One region of the Variovorax sp. GW823-FHT04B03 genome, then DNA from elsewhere that is predicted to be linked to it. Evidence: predicted binding sites of a transcription regulator. Region 1 holds the regulator's gene; each other region holds the start of a gene.
The links. Region 1 encodes sigma-54, which starts transcription at its own class of promoters, with help from an activator protein. Its sites were predicted from a motif close to TGGCANGNAANCTGCTTT; they were not measured.

Region 1 (4,296 bases):
CGACGGCATTCCGGGCAGCCGCCTCGTGGCGCGCGGCCTCAAGAAGAGCTACGGCAGCCGCACGGTCGTGAAAGACGTCTCGCTCGACGTGCAAAAGGGCGAGGTCGTCGGACTGCTCGGCCCCAACGGCGCGGGCAAGACCACCTCGTTCTACATGATCGTCGGGCTGGTGCGCGCCGACGCCGGCGAGATCACCATCGACGGCGAGCCCATCGCCCACATGCCTATTCACCGCCGCGCGCGCATGGGCCTGAGCTACCTGCCGCAGGAGGCCTCGATCTTCCGCAAGCTCACGGTCGAGGAAAACGTGCGCGCCGTGCTCGAGCTGCAGCGCGAGCCCGACGCCAACGGCCGCATGATGCCGCTGACCAAGCAGCACACCGAAGAGCGACTGGCCGACCTGCTGGCCGACCTGCGCGTGGACCACCTGCGCGATTCGCCCGCGCTCGCGCTGTCGGGCGGCGAGCGTCGCCGCGTTGAAATTGCACGCGCGCTGGCCACCCAGCCGCGCTTCATCCTGCTGGACGAGCCCTTCGCCGGCATCGACCCGATCGCGGTGATCGAGATCCAGCGGATCATCAGTTTCCTGAAAGAGCGCGGCATCGGCGTGCTCATCACCGACCACAACGTGCGTGAAACGCTGGGCATCTGCGATCACGCGTTCATCATCAGCGACGGGCACGTGCTGGCACAAGGCACACCCTCGGAGATCGTCGACAACGCCGAGGTACGCAGGGTGTACCTGGGCGAGCACTTCCGGATGTGACCGTGCGGCGAGGGTCAAGGATCATCGTGGCCGCCGTCCGCGCGGAGCTTCCTCGCGGGGGCCGCCGCGCACGGCCGCCCGAAGCGGCCGGCCCGCCCCCGGTAGGGGGTTGGCGTAGCGCGAAGCGCGCAGCCTGGGGGGGAGCCATTTCCTCATGAAGCAAGGGCTGTCCCTTCGCGTCTCGCAGCATCTGGCGCTGACGCCACAGCTGCAGCAGTCCATTCGCCTGCTCCAGCTCTCCACGCTCGAACTGAGCCAGGAGGTGGAGCAGATGCTGGACGAGAACCCGTTCCTCGAACGCACCGCGGAAGAAGCGGCGCGCGAGGAGTTCGGGCTGGACACGGCCGACGCGCCGGTGCCGCGCGACGACGCGGGCGAGGGTGAGGCCGAGTTCACGCCGTCCGCCGCCAGCACTTCCTCCACGTCCAGCGACACCAGCACCTCGACCCCCGACACCGACGGCCCCGCCGCCGAGATCGCCGAGCGCGAGCCCGACTGGGAAGGCGACGGCACCGTCGACATGGCGCCCGACGACAGCGAGTGGGGCAGCGACGCGCCCGCGCGCCAGAACAACCTGGGCGACGACGAACGGGCCGATGCCACCGAACTCGCGCGCAGCCAGGAGTCGCTGCAGTCCTTCCTGCACCGCCAGGCGTTGAGCCTGCGGCTCAATGAAAACGACTGCGCCGCGCTGCGCTTCCTGATCGAATCGCTCAACGACGACGGCTACCTCGAAGACTCGCTGCCCGCGCTGGCCTCGGGCCTGGCGGGCGACGACAACGACCAGTTCGACGACCTCGTGCACCACTTCCAGGTGGCGCTGGGCCTGCTGCAGAGCCTGGAGCCGGTGGGCGTCGGCGCGCGCGACCTCGGCGAATGCCTGAGCATCCAGCTGAAGGCGCTCGCCAGCGAAGACGAGACCGAGGCCGAAGCGCTCATCCGCAAGACCGCCATCGCGATCTGCAAGCAGCCCATGGAGCTGCTCGCGCGGCGCGACTTCAAGCGCCTGGCCACGCTCACGCGCACCAACGAAGACCTGGTGCGCTCGGCGCTGCAGATCATTGCGCGGCTCGAACCCAAGCCGGGCCGCCGTTTCGTCGACGTCGAGCGCAACATCGTCATTCCCGACGTGATCGTCACCAAGACCGGGCGCGGCACCAACGTGAAGTTCCGCGTCATGCTCAACCCCGAGGTCATGCCGCGCCTGCGCGTGCACGACATCTACGCCGGCGCGCTCAAGTCGCACAAGGGCGAAGGCAGCCAGGCGCTGTCGCAGCGGCTGCAGGAGGCGCGCTGGTTCATCAAGAACATCCAGCAGCGCTTCGACACCATCCTGCGCGTGAGCAACGCCATCGTCGAGCGGCAGAAGAGCTACTTCGTGCACGGCGAGCTGGCCATGCGCCCGCTGGTGCTGCGCGAGATCGCCGACGAACTGGGCCTGCACGAGTCGACCATCTCGCGCGTGACCACCGCCAAGTACATGGCCACGCCCTTCGGCACGGTCGAGCTGAAGTACTTCTTCGGCTCGGCGCTGGGCACCGAGACCGGCGGCAACGCGTCGAGCACCGCGGTGCGCGCGCTGATCAAGCAGTTCGTGAGTTCCGAGAGCATCAAGAAGCCGCTGTCCGACAGCCAGATCTCCGAGATGCTGAAAGAGCAGGGCATCGAGTGCGCGCGCCGCACCGTCGCCAAGTACCGCGAAGCGCTGCGCATCGCGCCCGCCAACCTGCGCAAAGCCCTGTAGAAGACCGACGATGACGAGCCGCCTGCTGTCGCGTTGTGGGCATTGGGTGGTCGTCATCGCGGCGGCGCTGCTGTTTGCCGGCTGCGCCACGCTGCCCGACGAGGCACCGCGCCCGCCCACCAAGGCCATCGCCGTCTCGGCCGACACCGCGCTCGGCAAGATCGCGCTGGCCTCGCAGCCCGATCCCGACCTCAGCGGCTTTCGCCTGATGCCCGGCGGCGACTTCGCCTTCGACACGCGGCTGCAGCTGGCGCGCCGCGCGCAGCGCACGCTCGACGTGCAGTACTACCAGATCGAGAACGACGAGACCGGCCGCTACCTGCTGCGCACCCTGCGCGATGCGGCCCAGCGCGGGGTGCGCGTGCGCCTGTTGATGGACGACCTGTACACGTCCGGCGAAGACGAACTGCTGCTCGGCCTTGCCGCCACGCCGAACGTGGAGCTGCGCCTGTTCAACCCGTTCCCGGCCGGGCGCGGCAGCCTGCTCAAGCGCTTCACCGCATCGCTGTTCGACTTCAGCCGCGTCAACCGCCGCATGCACAACAAGCTCTTCATCGCCGACGGCGCGATGGCGGTGGCGGGCGGGCGCAACATCGGCAACCAGTACTTCCGCCGCACCACGGGCCCGAACTTCATCGACCTCGACACCTTCGTCACGGGTGCGCTGATCCCGCGCCTGGGCGTGCTGTTCGACCAGTACTGGAACAGCCCGCACGTGCGCCCGATCGGCGCGGTCGTGCACACCGACCTGCCGCGCGAAGAGCTGCAGCGCCGCTTCGACGCCGCCACCGGCCCCGACACCACGCCCCCACCGCCCAGGCCCGCGCCCAACGACCTGCTCGGCTACAGCCCCGTGGCCGACGACCTCGACGCCGGCAAGCTCGGCCTGATCTGGACCACCGCCGAGGCGTATGCCGATTCACCTGACCGCGTGATCGGCAAGACCGCGTCGTATGGCGGCGTGCCGCTGCTCGACGTGGACAGCGTGCGCTACAACGTGGTCGAGCAGATGCGCCGCGCGCGCAGCGAGGTGACGCTGGTCTCGCCCTACCTGATCCCGGGCGCGTCGGGGCTGGAGGTGATGCGCGAGATCCGCGGGCGCAACGTGAAGATCAGCGTGGTCACCAACTCGCTCGCCGCCACCGACGAACCGCTGGTCCACACCGCCTACCGCCGCTACCGCGCCGACATGCTCGCGCTGGGCGCCGAGCTGCACGAGCTGAGTTCCGCGCGCACGCGGCGCAGCGTGCGGCTGGGTTTGTTCGGCACGTCGGTGGGGCGGCTGCATGCCAAGTCGGCGGTGATCGACCAGCGCATCCTGTTCGTCGGCTCGATGAATTTCGATCCGCGCTCCGAGATCCACAACACCGAGATCGGCCTGTTCATCCGCAGCCCCGAGATGGCGCAGCAGACCCTGAAGCTGCTCGACGTGCTCAAGCAGCAGGGCGCCTACCGGCTGCGCTTTGCCGAAGGCGCCGATGCGGGCGCCACCGGCTCGCGGCGCATCGAGTGGGTCAGCGAGGAAGGCGGCAAGACCACCGTTCTGCACGAAGAGCCCGACTCGGGCTTCTGGGACCGCACGATGCTCGAGCTGCTGTCGCCGCTCACGCCCGAGAGCTTGCTCTAGGGCCTCAGGTGCCGCGCACGGCCGACCACACCAGCCGCAGGCCCAGCAGGCCCATCACGCCGCCGGCCGCGCGGTCGATCCAGGTCTTGTAGCGCAGGTAGGCCGCGCGCGGTGCGGCCGAGGACAGCGCCAGCGCGACGATCGCGTACCAGCCCGTCT
Region 2 (4,296 bases), on a different contig from region 1:
CAGCACGTCCATCAGCAGCCCCTTGGGCGCAACGAGGGCCCCGACGCGCAGCGCGATGAACGCGCCGATCGTCGCCACCGCCAGCAGCAGCGACACGCGGCGCAGCCGTTCGAGTTCGCGCCAGATGCCCGTGTCCACGCCCATCCAGTAGCCGTAGAGGAAGACGGTGAAGTAGATGCTGTGCAGGTGGAAGTCCCACACCAGGTTGTGCGTGGCCGGAAAGTGCCGCGCCAGCAGCACCGTCCAGGCCAGCAGCGGCAGCGCCGGCAGCACCAGCAGCTGCCAGCCGCGCAGCCCGTTGAAGCGCCGCCGCACCCACTGGCCGGCCGCCGAGCGCCACAGCGGCAGCGTCAGCGCGACCAGCGCCGTGTAGAGGAACAGGTAGGGCAGGTACCAGAGGTGGTTCCAGGTGATACCGAACTCCGCCCCCGCGAACGCCCCCTTGGGCCACGGCGCGCCCATCGACAGGTAGCGCAGCAGGAAGGTGCCGAAGCCCGGCGCCACCAACCCGCGCGCCACGCCTTCGGCATAGGCCTGGTAGGGCACGACCACCGCCATGCCGAAGGCCAGCGGCAGCATCAGCCGCAGCCCCCGGCTGCGCAGCAGGCCCCAGGTACCCTGGCCCCGGCTCAGGAAACCGAGCGACACGCCCGAGATCAGGAAGACCAGGTCCATGCGCCACAGGTTCAGCACCCGCATCGGCCACGGCAGCCACTCGGCCGCGTGCGGGCTCTTCAGGTGCCAGGGCCAGTCGGCCACGTAGTACATGCCCACGTGGTAGAGGATGACGAGCAGGAAGGCGAGGGCGCGCAGGGCGTCGATGTCGTGGCGGCGCTGCGGTGCGAGGGCTGAAACGGGATCGGAGGGCATGGCGGGCTCCTGGAACGAAGAAACGGCGGCCATCGTGGCCCCCGCGCCCGTCCCCGGGGCCATCGCCGGGACGGATCGGCTCGGATTTGTGACGAACGGTGGCCCCCAGGGACGAAATCCGGCCCCCGGTTCGCGAGAATCCCCGCATGAGCGAGCCGCACAAGAACCTGTACGAGCGCTACGAACCGATCCGACGGTACGTCGAGGTCGGCTTCTGGATCGTGCTGATGACGGTGCATGCCGCGATCAGCACCGTGGTCGCGCTCATCGACGCCCGCAGCCGCGCCGTGCCGCGCGCGAACTGGGAGGTCGTCACCTGGGAGGTGTCGAGCCACATCGCGCTGCTGGCCCTGGTGCCGGTGCTGGTGGCCGTGGAGCGCCGGCTGTCGCCGCTGGCGCGCGACCACTGGGTGCGCTTTCTTGCGGGGCACCTGGTGGCCAGCGTGCTCCTGAGCCTGGCGCACGTGGCGGCGATGTTCGGGCTGCGCGCCGCGGTGTACGCGGCCGCCGGCGAGCCCTACGACTTCGCCGGCGCCATGGGGCGATGGGGCTACGAGTACCTGAAGGACGTGCGCGTCTACGCCACGATGGTCTTCGGCGTGTGGGCCTACCGGCTCTTCATGCTGCGGCTGCAGGGCGAGGCGCGCGTGCTCGATCCGCCGGAAGAGGGCGTGGCGCCGGTGCCCGAGGCGCTGGCGGAACCGGAGGGTTTCGAACCCTCCGTGCAGGACGTGCCCCCGCCGGCAGCCCCACCGCCGGCCCGCCCCGAACGCTTCCTCGTGCGCAAGCTGCGCCGCGAATTCCTCATCGCCGCCACCGACATCGACTGGCTGCAGGCCGAGGGCAACTACGTCGGCCTGCACGTCAACGGCCACGACTACCTGCTGCGCGCCACGCTCACCGACTTCCTGACCCAGCTCGACCCGGCCACCTTCGTGCGCGTGCACCGCAGCCACGCGGTGAACCTGGGCCGCATCAAGGAGATCGAGCCGCTCGACGGCGGCGACGCCCGGCTGCACATGCACGACGGCACGAGCGTGCCCTGCAGCCGGCGGTATCGCGACGCGCTGCGCGGCGGCTGAGCGCTCCGGCGGCGCGTTCCGATCCGGTGCGTGCCCTGCGAAATCGGCCCATTCCTGGGTCGTTTCGCACCATTCAAGAGCCTGCAGGCACCATTTTTGCTTTCTTGCGCCGGCGCCCCGAGCCGTTCGGGTGCGACGCACCAAATCAAACCAAAAACCTGCAAGAAGCTCTCATGGACGCACTCAAACAGGGCGCTGACGCGCTGTTCATCCTTCTCGGCGCCATCATGGTCCTGGCCATGCATGCCGGCTTTGCCTTCCTGGAATTGGGCACCGTGCGCAAGAAGAACCAGGTCAATGCGCTGGTCAAGATCCTGGTCGACTTCTCGGTCTCGACCATCGTGTACTTCCTGGTGGGCTACGGCGTGGCCTACGGCACCCATTTCTTCGTCAGCGCCACCGAACTGTCGGCAAGAAGCGGCTACGAGCTGGTGAAGTTCTTCTTCCTGCTGACCTTCGCGGCGGCCATCCCGGCCATCATCTCGGGCGGCATCGCCGAGCGGGCCAAGTTCTGGCCGCAATTGATCGCCACCGCGGTGATCGTCGGTTTCGTCTACCCGCTGTACGAGGGCATCGCCTGGAACAAGGCCTTCGGCATCCAGGGCTGGATCGCCTCGGTCACCGGCCACGAGTTTCATGACTTCGCCGGTTCGGTCGTCGTGCACGCCGTGGGCGGCTGGCTCGCGTTGCCGGCCGTGCTGCTGCTGGGCGCGCGCCGCAACCGCTACCGCGGCGACGGCTCGCTCAGCGCACACCCGCCGTCGAACATCCCGTTCCTGGCGCTGGGCGCGTGGGTGCTGTGCGTGGGCTGGTTCGGCTTCAACGTGATGAGCGCGCAGAGCATCGACAAGATCTCGGGCCTCGTCGCCGTCAACTCGCTGATGGCCATGGTCGGCGGCACGCTGGTGGCGCTGGCCATGGGCAAGAACGACCCCGGCTTCGTCTACAACGGCCCGCTCGCCGGCCTCGTGGCCGTGTGCGCCGGCTCCGACCTCATGCACCCGCTGGGCGCGCTCGTGGCGGGCGGCGTGGCCGGCGCCATCTTCGTCTTCATGTTCACGCGCACCCAGAACAAATGGAAGATCGACGACGTGCTCGGCGTGTGGCCGCTGCACGGCCTGTGCGGCACCTGGGGCGGCATCGCGGCCGGTATCTTCGGCACCCAGGCGCTGGGCGGCATCGGCGGCGTGAACCTGTGGGCGCAGCTCATCGGCACCTTGCTCGGCGTGGTCTGGGCGCTGATCGGCGGTGCGGTGGTGTACGGCGTGCTCAAGGCGACCATGGGGCTGCGGCTGTCGCAGGAAGAGGAATACGACGGGGCGGACCTGTCGATCCACCACATTTCGGCGACGCCGGAGCGGGAAGTGAACTGGTGAGGGCGATGCGGCTCAGGACATGAGCCGCATCGGGGGATTTGCGGCGCACGGCACGAATTTGCCAGCTGTAGCAAACTTGCCGGCGGCCTCCGATCCCACCTGTTCACCACCCCCAATGACCCAATCTCCCCCCGCCCTCGAAGTCCTCCCCCGCGATCTTTCCGCCTACCGCGAGGGCAACGTCGGCATCGACTACGTGCACCGCTTCGAGTCCGGCAAGCCCGGCCCGCACGTGCTGATCAACGCGCTGACGCACGGCAACGAGATCTGCGGCATGACCGCTGCCACGCACCTGCTCGACACCGGCGTGCGCCCGAAGATCGGCACGCTCACCGTCAGCTTTGCCAACGTGGCGGCCTACGAGTCCTTCAACGAGGCGCTGCCTTTCGACAGCCGCCAGCTGGTGCACAACCTCAACCGCGTGTGGTCGCCCGAATGGCTCGACGGCAGCGAGGACAGCCCCGAGCTGCGCCGCGCCCGCGAGTTGCGCCCGGTGGTGAGCGCGGCCGACCACATCCTCGACATCCATTCCACGAGCCAGCCCGTGATCCCGTTCTGGGTGTACCCGGCCTTCGACCGCAACGCCGAGGCCGCCATGGCCATCGGCCGCCCGTCGGTGCACCTGGTGATGCCCGACGGCCTGGGCTCGGGCACGCCGCTGATCCAGCACGGCCAGCATGGCCGGGCCGACGGCAAGGGCGTGGCGCTGGTGGCCGAGTGCGGCCAGCATTTCCTGCGCTCGGCCTCCGAGCTGGCCACCGCCATCTCGCTCGACTTCCTGGCGCACTTCGGCCTCATCGACAAGGACCCGGCCGTGCCCGCGCCCGGCGAGCAGCGTCGCTTCGAGCTGCTGCAGACGCACGTGATCAAGTCGGAAGACTTCGCCTTCGTGCGCCCGCTGATCGGCTTCGAGACCTTCGCCAAGGGCGAGCTGATCGCCACCAACGGCCCGGACGAAATCCGCGCGC
Region 3 (4,296 bases), 300 kb from region 1:
GTTCTGCAAAAGCGCCGACGATCAGCGCCACGGTGATGGCCGCGAAGGTGCCCTGGAAGGCGAAGAACACGTATTCGGGGATCGTGGTCAACGCGCCGAAGGTCTCCTGCGTGATGCCCTTCATGAAGATCTTGTCGAAGCTTCCGAAGAAGTTGCCGTCGCCTGTGAAGGCCAGGCTGTAGCCGTAGATGGCCCACAGCAGGCTGATGAGCGAGAAGATCACGAAGACCTGCATCAGCACCGACAGCATGTTCTTGGAACGGCCCAGGCCGCCGTAGAACAGCGCCAGGCCGGGGATGGTCATCAGGATCACGAGCAGGGTCGAGGTGAGCATCCAGGCGGTGTCGCCGGAGTCGACCTTGGGCGCGGGAGCCGCGGCCGGTGCGGCGGGTGCGGCCTCGGCGGCCGCGGGTGCCGCAGCCGCTGCAGGAGCGGGCGCAGCAGCGGCAGGTGCAGCAGGTGCCGATGCAGCCGGTGCCTCAGGGGTGGCGGCGGGTGCCTGGGCCAGCGCCGAAGTACCGGCAACGAAGACGCTCAAGCCGAGCGCAAGAGAGACAAGAAGTTTTTTCATAGTCGTTGTTCTTTCGGGCCAGGACTCGATCAGAGGGCTTCACGGCCCGTTTCGCCGGTGCGGATGCGCACGACCTGCTCGAGGTTGTAGACAAAGATCTTGCCGTCGCCGATCTTCCCGGTGCGCGCGGCGCCTTCCACGGCCTCGATCACGCGGTCGACCAGCTCGTCGGAGATGGCCGCCTCGATCTTCACCTTGGGCAGGAAGTCGACCACGTACTCGGCGCCGCGGTACAGCTCGGTGTGGCCCTTCTGGCGACCGAAGCCCTTCACTTCCGTGACGGTGATGCCCTGCACGCCGATGGCCGAGAGCGCTTCGCGCACCTCGTCGAGCTTGAACGGTTTGATGATGGCTGTGACCAGCTTCATGATGAGTTGCTCCTTCTGGATGGATGAAAGGCGGCGCGGCAACGTGGGCCGCGCCTGGTTGTTCTGTCGATTACAGCGTCTTCGTCAGCGTGAGGATGAAGCGTGCCTTGTTGGGCGAGTAGTAGGTGGTGCCGAAGGTGCCGAAGTCGGGGATCTCGATACCCGGGTAGGCCACGACCTGGTAGTTGGACTTCTTGTTGGCGCCCTGCACCGAGCCGGTGAGCGTCAGGCCGCTGCCGAAGTCGTAGGTGGCGCCGATGTTGTAGTCCACGTAGCTCTTGTAGCCCAGGCTGCGGATGTCGCTGGACATGTTGGTGAAGCCGACGGCGGCCTTGAGCGTGACCTTGGGCACGATCTCCTTGCTGTAGGCCAGGTTCAGGTAGCCGGTGTTGCGGCCCTTCAGGCCCGAGCCCGTCTTGGCACCGGCGTAGCCGAAGTAGTCCTTGGACACCGTGTGCGAGTACTTGGCCGTGAACGAGCCGAAGCTGTCGTTGGCGTAGGTGGCGCCCACGTACAGCTCGGTGGTGTTGCCCACCGAGTTGCCCGGGTAGATGTAGGTGAGCGCACCCACGTCCATGTCGACCGGGCCGGCCTTGAACTTGTAGCCGCCGTACAGGTCACTCTCGATGCTGTTGCCCTTGAGCCAGTTGACGCTGGAGTTCCAGTTGCCGATGTAGAAGCCGCTGTCACCGAAGGCGTAGTCGAAGCCGCCCTGGATGGCGGGCTTGAAGCCCTTGGTCTTGGCGTAGTCGTTCTTGCCGATCATGTCCTGGTCCTGGCCGCGGAACTTGTAGTTCGTGGTCAGCGAGACATTGCCCGTGAGCAGGGGCGCGGGCGCCGGTGCGGCGGCGTCGGCGGCCTGGGCCATGGCGGCGCCCGAGGCGGTCAGTGCAGTGGCCAGAACGATCAACGCCTGGGCGGCGGTACGGTGCGTCATCAGGGAACTCCTCGCAAGTGTGTTGTTGGACCTGAGCACCCTCAAAGCAGGGAGCGTGCCAAACTGCACGAATACCGCCCCGGCCAGAGGGCGCAGGTGTCCGGCGATGAGCGCCAAATCGTTACAAGCCCTGTTTCCGGCAGTTGCACACGCTTGCACGCTGCACGGTCCTGGGCTTGCACGTCGCAGGCGCACCAACTTGGGGAGAGGGAGAAAAATGAGTCTGTCTTTGGTGCAAAGCCGCGCCTTGCTCGGCCTGGAGGCCGCCGCCGTCACGGTCGAGGTGCATCTGGCGAACGGCCTGCCGAGCTTCACGCTGGTCGGGCTGGCCGAGACCGAGGTCAAGGAGGCGCGCGAGCGCGTGCGCTCGGCGATCCAGAACGCCGGGCTCGAATTTCCGACCAACAAGAAGATCGTGGTCAATCTGGCGCCCGCCGATCTGCCGAAGGACTCGGGCCGCTTCGATCTGCCGATCGCCCTGGGCATCCTCGCGGCCAGCGGGCAGATCGAGAACGCGCGGCTGGCCGGCCACGAGTTCGCCGGCGAGCTGTCGCTGTCGGGCGAACTGCGCCCCGTGCGCGGCGCGCTCGCGATGGCCGTGGCCACCTACACCCAGGGCTCGGCCGTGCGGCTGGTGCTGCCCCTGGACAGCGCCCAGGAGGCCGCGCTGGTGCCGGGCGCGCAGGTGTACGGGGCCCGGCACCTGCTCGACGTGGTGCGCCAGTTCGTCGCCAGCGGCGGCGGGCCCGTCGATGCGAGCGACGACGGCTGGACCCGCGTGCGCGCCGCGCCCGGCGACGGCGCCCCGCGCTATGCCGACCTGGCCGACGTCAAGGGCCACACGGGCGCCAAACGCGCCCTCGAGATCGCCGCGGCTGGCGGCCACAGCCTGCTCATGGTGGGCGAGCCGGGCTCGGGCAAGTCGATGCTGGCGCACCGCTTCGCCGGCCTGCTGCCGCCGATGAACGTGGACGAAGCGCTGGAGAGCGCAGCCATCGCCAGCCTCGACGGCCGGCTGGCGCCCGAACGCTGGATGAGCCGCCCGACGGCCACTCCGCACCACACGGCGAGCGCGGCGGCGCTGGTGGGCGGCGGCTCGCCGCCCCGGCCGGGCGAGATCTCGCGCGCGCACCACGGCGTGCTGTTTCTCGACGAGTTCCCCGAGTTCACGCGCGCCGCCCTCGAAGCGCTGCGCGAGCCGCTGGAGACCGGCACCATCACGATCACCCGCGCCGCCCGGCGCGCGGAGTTTCCGGCCCGCTTCCAGCTCATCGCCGCGATGAACCCCTGCCCCTGCGGCTACCTCGGCTCCACGCTCAAGCCCTGCCGCTGCACGCCCGAGCGCATCGCGCGCTACCAGGGCAAGCTCAGCGGTCCGCTGCTGGACCGCATCGACCTGCACATCGAGGTGGCGGCCGTGTCGGCGCCGCAGCTGCTCGATGCGCCGGCAGGCGAATCGACCGACAGCATCCGCGCGCGCGTGGTGGGCGCACGCGACCGCGCGCTGCAACGCCAGGGCCACGCGAACCAGGCGCTGCAGGGCCGCGCGATCGACACGCACGCCGTGCTCGATGGCCCCGCCCGCCAGCTGCTGCAGCAGGCGGCCGCGCGGCTGGGCTGGTCGGCGCGCAGCACGCACCGCGCGCTGAAGGTGGCGCGCACCATCGCCGACCTCGCGGGGCAGGACGCGGTGCAGGCCGCGCATGTGGCGGAGGCGGTGCAGTACCGCCGCGCATTGCGCACCGGCACGCCCTGACGCGCTGCCCTCTTACTTGAACTCGTGGCTCACCACCGGTGCGGACTTGCTGTCCTGCACCGTCACGCGCTGGCGGTAGGCCGTGAGGTCGCCGTTGCGCACCTCGATCGTGTAGATGCCGGGGCGCAGCGGCAGCGACTTGAGCGGCGGGCTCACGCCGCGGTCGGCGCCGTCGACGAAGACCTGGCCCCAGGGCCGGATGTTGAACTGCACGCGGCCCATGCCGGGCGCCGCGGCCGGCGGCGGTGGCGGGGCCGGCGGTGCGCCCGCGATCACGGTCGGCACGGGGTTCGTGCTGCCCGCGGCAGGCGGCGGCGGTGACTGCCGGTTGAGCTGGGCGATGGCGTTGCGCGCCTCGCGCGCATGCAGGCCGCGGCGGTGGCGCCGCAGGTAGGCCTCGTAGCCTTCGCGGGTGTTCTCGGCCTGGGCCAGGTTCCAGTCTTCCACCTCGGCGACCACGGCGGGGTCGGGGGGCGGCGGCGCTTCGGGTGGCGCTGGCTGTGCAGGCGGTGCGGGCTGTGCCTCGGGCTCGGCCGGCGGCGCGGCCGGTGGCGTGGGCGCGGCGGCGATGGGCACGTTGTCGAGCGGGCTCAGTGGGGCACTGGCCGATGCGGCGGGCGCGGACGCAGGCGGGGCCTCTGAGGTCGCCCCCGCCGGCGGCATC
Region 4 (4,296 bases), on a different contig from region 1:
CGGGATGGGGACGCCTTTGTCCGGTTCGGTGGGCCGCACCCGCCGTTGGGTGCAACCTGCCTGAAGACCTTGCGGTCTGTGACAAGCTCCATGCAAGCGGTGTGCCAGCCCGCAACCACCGGTGGGAGCTATGGAAAAGATAGCTGGCAGGGCGCGCCGGCGCAGGGGAAAGTTCCTGCTGGCTCGCTAACCCGGGCGACGCACAACTGTTGTGCGCTGCACCAATCCAAGCGGCCCGGCTCAGCGCCGCGGTGCAGGCTCGAGCGGCAGGTAGTCGGCCATGGCCAGCATCGACTCGGCCACGTCGACGAGGCGGCGCTTCTGGTTCATGGCGGTCTGGCGCAGCATCTTGTGCGCCTCGGCCTCGCTCAGGCGCCGGTGCGCCATCAGCAGGCCCTTGGCGCGCTCGACGATCTTGCGTTCGTTGAGCGAGGCGCGCACGGTGTCGAGCTCGTCGCTCATGGCCTGCAGGCGCTGCGACTGCTCCTGGACCATGTCGAGCACCGAGCGTTCGAGGTGGCGCCCGAGTTGCGCGGGCGTGGCGTCCTGCGCCTGTTGGGCATCGTCGAAGAACAGCGCGCCGCCGGCCTGCGGGGCCAGCGTGCCGAGCAGCTGCCGGTAGGCCGCCAGCTCGCTGCGCGCCTGGGCGGTCTTGTGGTCGCACAGCGCGCGCAGGTCGGCCGAGAGGCGGTTCTCGACCGTTTGCATGGCGTCGATGCGCCGCGTGCAGCAGTCGAACCAGGCCTGGCTCAGCAGCGCGTCGGCCGGCACCGAGGTGGCGCCCTTGCGGCGCAGGCGCTCGAGCTCGGCCAGCACGGCGTCCGACTGGCTGTCGTGCCAGAGCGTGCGCACCGCGTCGCCCGAGAAATCGATGAACACCTGGAAGCAGCGCTCCTGCGACTCGATGAGGTGGCGCCACTGCTGGCGCTGCGCGTCGTCGCCACGGCCCAGCGCGAGCGCGGCGGCGCCGAAGGCCCGCTCCTGGCCGGCGAACTCCTTGCCCTGCATGAAGTTGAACATCGCCACCAGCAGGCGCGAGATCTCGGGGTCGGTGGCGCCATCGGCCGCCTCGAACACCACCGCCAGCAGGCCGGCCACGAGCTTGGCGAAGGCGGCCACGGCCTGCGCGGGCTGGAGTTCGAGCGCGTCGATGCGCCGGCGCAGCGCGGGCAGGGCGTCCAGGCCGGGCAGCACCCAGGCGATGCGGCTGAACAGGCGCGCGCCGTGGCCGGCGCCCACCGCGCGGTGGTGCTCGGCCTCGAGCCGGTCGAAGCCGGCGCGCACCTGCTGCTCGAGCGCCAGGCATTCAGCGATCTGCGGGCCGCGCTGGTCGGCAAAGCGCCCGCCGTGCGAGGCCAGGAACACGTTCGACATGCCGCGCTCGCGCTGCAGCGCATGCACGAGCCGCCCGATGGCGCCGACCAGCTCGCTGGTGCGCGCGAGCTGGTCCAGCGCGTCGATCTCGCATCGGCGCGCGGCGATCAGGAAGCTCAGGCCGGAAGTCATTCGTGGGGGCGCGGAAGGGGCGCCTTCCGCTCGTGCAACTTCCGTGCCTCGCTTGCCCCTTCGCCGGCGCCGCCGGCGGGCGGCCCCTACACTCGGCGCCATGCTCTTGTTGGGAATCGAATCATCCTGCGACGAGACCGGCGTGGCGCTGGTCGAGTCGCACGGCGACGCGCTGCCGCTGCTGCGTTCGCACGCGCTGCACAGCCAGATCGCCATGCACCAGGCCTACGGCGGCGTGGTGCCCGAGCTGGCCAGCCGCGACCACATCCGTCGCGTGCTGCCGCTCACCGAAGCCGTCATGGCCGAGGCCGGGCGCTCGCTGGCCGAGATCGACGTGGTGGCCTACACGCGCGGCCCGGGCCTGGCCGGTGCGCTGCTCGTGGGCGCCGGCGTGGCCTGCGCGCTCGGCGTGGCGCTGGGCAAGCCGGTGCTGGGGGTGCATCACCTCGAAGGGCATCTGCTGTCGCCGTTCCTGAGCGCCGATCCGCCCGAATTTCCGTTCGTGGCGCTGCTGGTGTCGGGTGGTCACACGCAGCTGATGCGGGTCGACGGCGTGGGCCGCTACGAACTGCTCGGCGAGACCATCGACGACGCGGCGGGCGAGGCCTTCGACAAGAGCGCCAAGCTCATGGGCCTGCCGTACCCCGGCGGCCCCTGGCTGGCGAAGCTGGCCGAAGAGGGCGACGCCGCGGCCTTCAAGCTGCCGCGCCCGCTGCTGCACAGCGGCGATCTCGACTTTTCGTTTGCCGGACTGAAGACGGCCGTGCTCACGCAGGCCAAGAAGCTCGGCGACCAGCTCGAGGCGCGCAAGGCCGACCTGGCGGCGTCCACGCAGGCGGCCATCGTCGAGGTGCTGCTGAAGAAGTCGCTCGCGGCGCTGGACCAGACCGGCCTGAAGCGGCTGGTGGTGGCGGGTGGCGTGGGGGCCAACAAGAACCTGCGCGAGCAACTGAACGCGGCCTGCGCGAAGCGCAAGGTGCGCGTGCACTACCCCGAGCTGCACCTGTGCACCGACAACGGCGCCATGATCGCCATGGCGGCGGCGATGCGGCTGCAATCAGGCCTGTCGCAGGCCTCGGAGCGCTATGCCTTCGACGTCAAGCCGCGATGGCCGATGGCATCGCTGATGACGCCCGAGACGCCGCTGCCGGAAACCGTGTAGCCGGCTGCGGCCGTGCACGCCCCAGCGAGGGCAGCGGCAGCACGTCGAGCACGTTGCGCCACAGCTGGCGCCACTCGGGCCAGTCGTGGCCGCCTTCGGTGGTGAACACGCGCCCCGGGGGCAGGGCGTCGGCCAGCAGCTTGTGGTTGCTGGCAAAGCGGTCGGCCAGGCCGAAACCCAGGTACAGCGGCGGCAGGTCCTGGGAAGGCTTCGGCGCCAGGTACTGCTGGAAGAAGGGCCAGAGCTTGCGGTCGGGTTCCTCGTCGGGCTGCGGCCCGGTGGGCGCCTGCCAGGCGCGCAGGCCGCCGGCCTTCTTGATTTCCGCACCGAGCACGCGGCGCCCCAGGTAGGGCGCCAGCGCCACGATGCCGTCCACCGAGCCCGGGCGTGCCAGTTCGTGGATCAGTGCGCCGAACCCGCCGATGGAAATGCCGACCAGCCAGATCGAGGTGTAGCCCTTGGCCCGCTGGGGCTCGATGACGTCGGCATGCAGCCGCTCGCTGAGGGTCTGGTCGTAGTAGTAGGAGACGTCCGCATCGACCAGCAGCGCATCGGCTGCGAGGTGGCGTTCGCGCACGGCGCTGATGAAACCCTCGCGCTCGAACTCTTCGGGTTTGAGGTAGGCCCCTGGCAGGAAGATCAGGAGCGTGTCGGACCGTTCGTTGTCATTGGCTGACTGCAGGTGCGTTTTCATGGTGCCTTGAGGCACACCCGCTGTCCGCACCGCCCGGGAACTCGATGCGTTTACGAGATGCCCACGAAGAAGAAAGTACTAATAAATCGTCACATCATGTGACGTTATCCGGCACTATTGTGAATACGGCGCTTGTTTAAAGTCAAAACAAGCTGTCACTAACATTTTCTTCGTGGGGGCATCGCCGGGACTAGTTGATCTGCAAGTGCGAAACCTGGCTTGCCGGCACCAGCTTGCCGAGCTTCAGGGTCAGCACGCCGTTCTCCAGCTTGGCTTCGCTGGTGGCCAGGTCGATGGCTTGCGGCAGCTCGTAGGCGAGCTTGATCTGGCGCTTGGCTTCGGCCTTGCTTTCGATGCGGACCACGGCGCCTTCGATGGCCACCGACAGGTCTTCACGCGACAGGCCGGGCACGTCCAGCGACAGGGTCCAGCTCTTGTCGTCCTGCTCGACCAGGGGCGAGCGGCGGGCGCCGGAGAAAGCCTCGTTCACGAAGCGCTCGAAAGCGCGGTCGTGGGCACGGGGAGCGAAATGCGCGCTGCGGTGGGTGGGGGTGAAGAACATGGCGAAAACTCCTGGGTGAATGAACACAATGGGGACATGGAATGTGTGTCCCTTACACTGCGCGGCCTTTCCATCGTGAGTGCCGCTTGACACCTCATCTAGGCGCATCGGCACGCGTTTCAAGACAATGAAAACCCCCTTTATTTGGCGCCGCCAGGCCTTGAAATTCGCAGCGGCGGCGCTATGCGCGACCCCGTTCGCCGGCCTGGCCCAGGCCCCGCAACCCGCCCCCATCCGGCTGGCGCTGATCGAGAGCATGAGTGGCCCGTTTGCCAACACCGGCGAGGCCGTGTTCCGCAACCTGCAGTGGGCCGTGGAGCGCGTGAACGCGCGCGGCGGCGTGAAGCTGCCGGGCGGCGCGCGGCCGCTGCA

Region 2: the regulator sigma-54 is predicted to act here: its motif matches at 2,038-2,055, upstream of AC1RAD_RS18605 (ammonium transporter).
Region 3: the regulator sigma-54 is predicted to act here: its motif matches at 1,920-1,937, upstream of AC1RAD_RS00395 (TorF family putative porin).
Region 4: the regulator sigma-54 is predicted to act here: its motif matches at 1,538-1,555, upstream of AC1RAD_RS17960 (nitrate regulatory protein).

Annotation. Positions count from the first base shown of each region.
Region 1 covers NZ_JBXAIT010000001.1:391,503-395,798, forward strand. Annotated here, with positions in the region: gene lptB (LPS export ABC transporter ATP-binding protein) at 1-766, shown strand, start outside; gene rpoN (RNA polymerase factor sigma-54) at 921-2,510, shown strand; gene AC1RAD_RS01755 (phospholipase D family protein) at 2,521-4,137, shown strand; gene AC1RAD_RS01760 (LysE family translocator) at 4,142-4,296, opposite strand, start outside.
Region 2 covers NZ_JBXAIT010000004.1:280,727-285,022, reverse strand. Annotated here, with positions in the region: gene AC1RAD_RS18615 (acyltransferase family protein) at 1-870, opposite strand, end outside; gene AC1RAD_RS18610 (LytTR family DNA-binding domain-containing protein) at 1,017-1,952, shown strand; gene AC1RAD_RS18605 (ammonium transporter) at 2,126-3,328, shown strand; gene AC1RAD_RS18600 (M14 family metallopeptidase) at 3,444-4,296, shown strand, end outside.
Region 3 covers NZ_JBXAIT010000001.1:94,171-98,466, reverse strand. Annotated here, with positions in the region: gene AC1RAD_RS00405 (ammonium transporter) at 1-571, opposite strand, end outside; gene glnK (P-II family nitrogen regulator) at 601-939, opposite strand; gene AC1RAD_RS00395 (TorF family putative porin) at 1,010-1,876, opposite strand; gene AC1RAD_RS00390 (YifB family Mg chelatase-like AAA ATPase) at 2,094-3,632, shown strand; gene AC1RAD_RS00385 (serine/threonine-protein kinase) at 3,645-4,296, opposite strand, start outside.
Region 4 covers NZ_JBXAIT010000004.1:123,468-127,763, reverse strand. Annotated here, with positions in the region: gene AC1RAD_RS17960 (nitrate regulatory protein) at 241-1,506, opposite strand; gene tsaD (tRNA (adenosine(37)-N6)-threonylcarbamoyltransferase complex transferase subunit TsaD) at 1,607-2,668, shown strand; gene AC1RAD_RS17950 (alpha/beta hydrolase) at 2,604-3,362, opposite strand; gene AC1RAD_RS17945 (Hsp20/alpha crystallin family protein) at 3,553-3,924, opposite strand; gene AC1RAD_RS17940 (branched-chain amino acid ABC transporter substrate-binding protein) at 4,052-4,296, shown strand, end outside.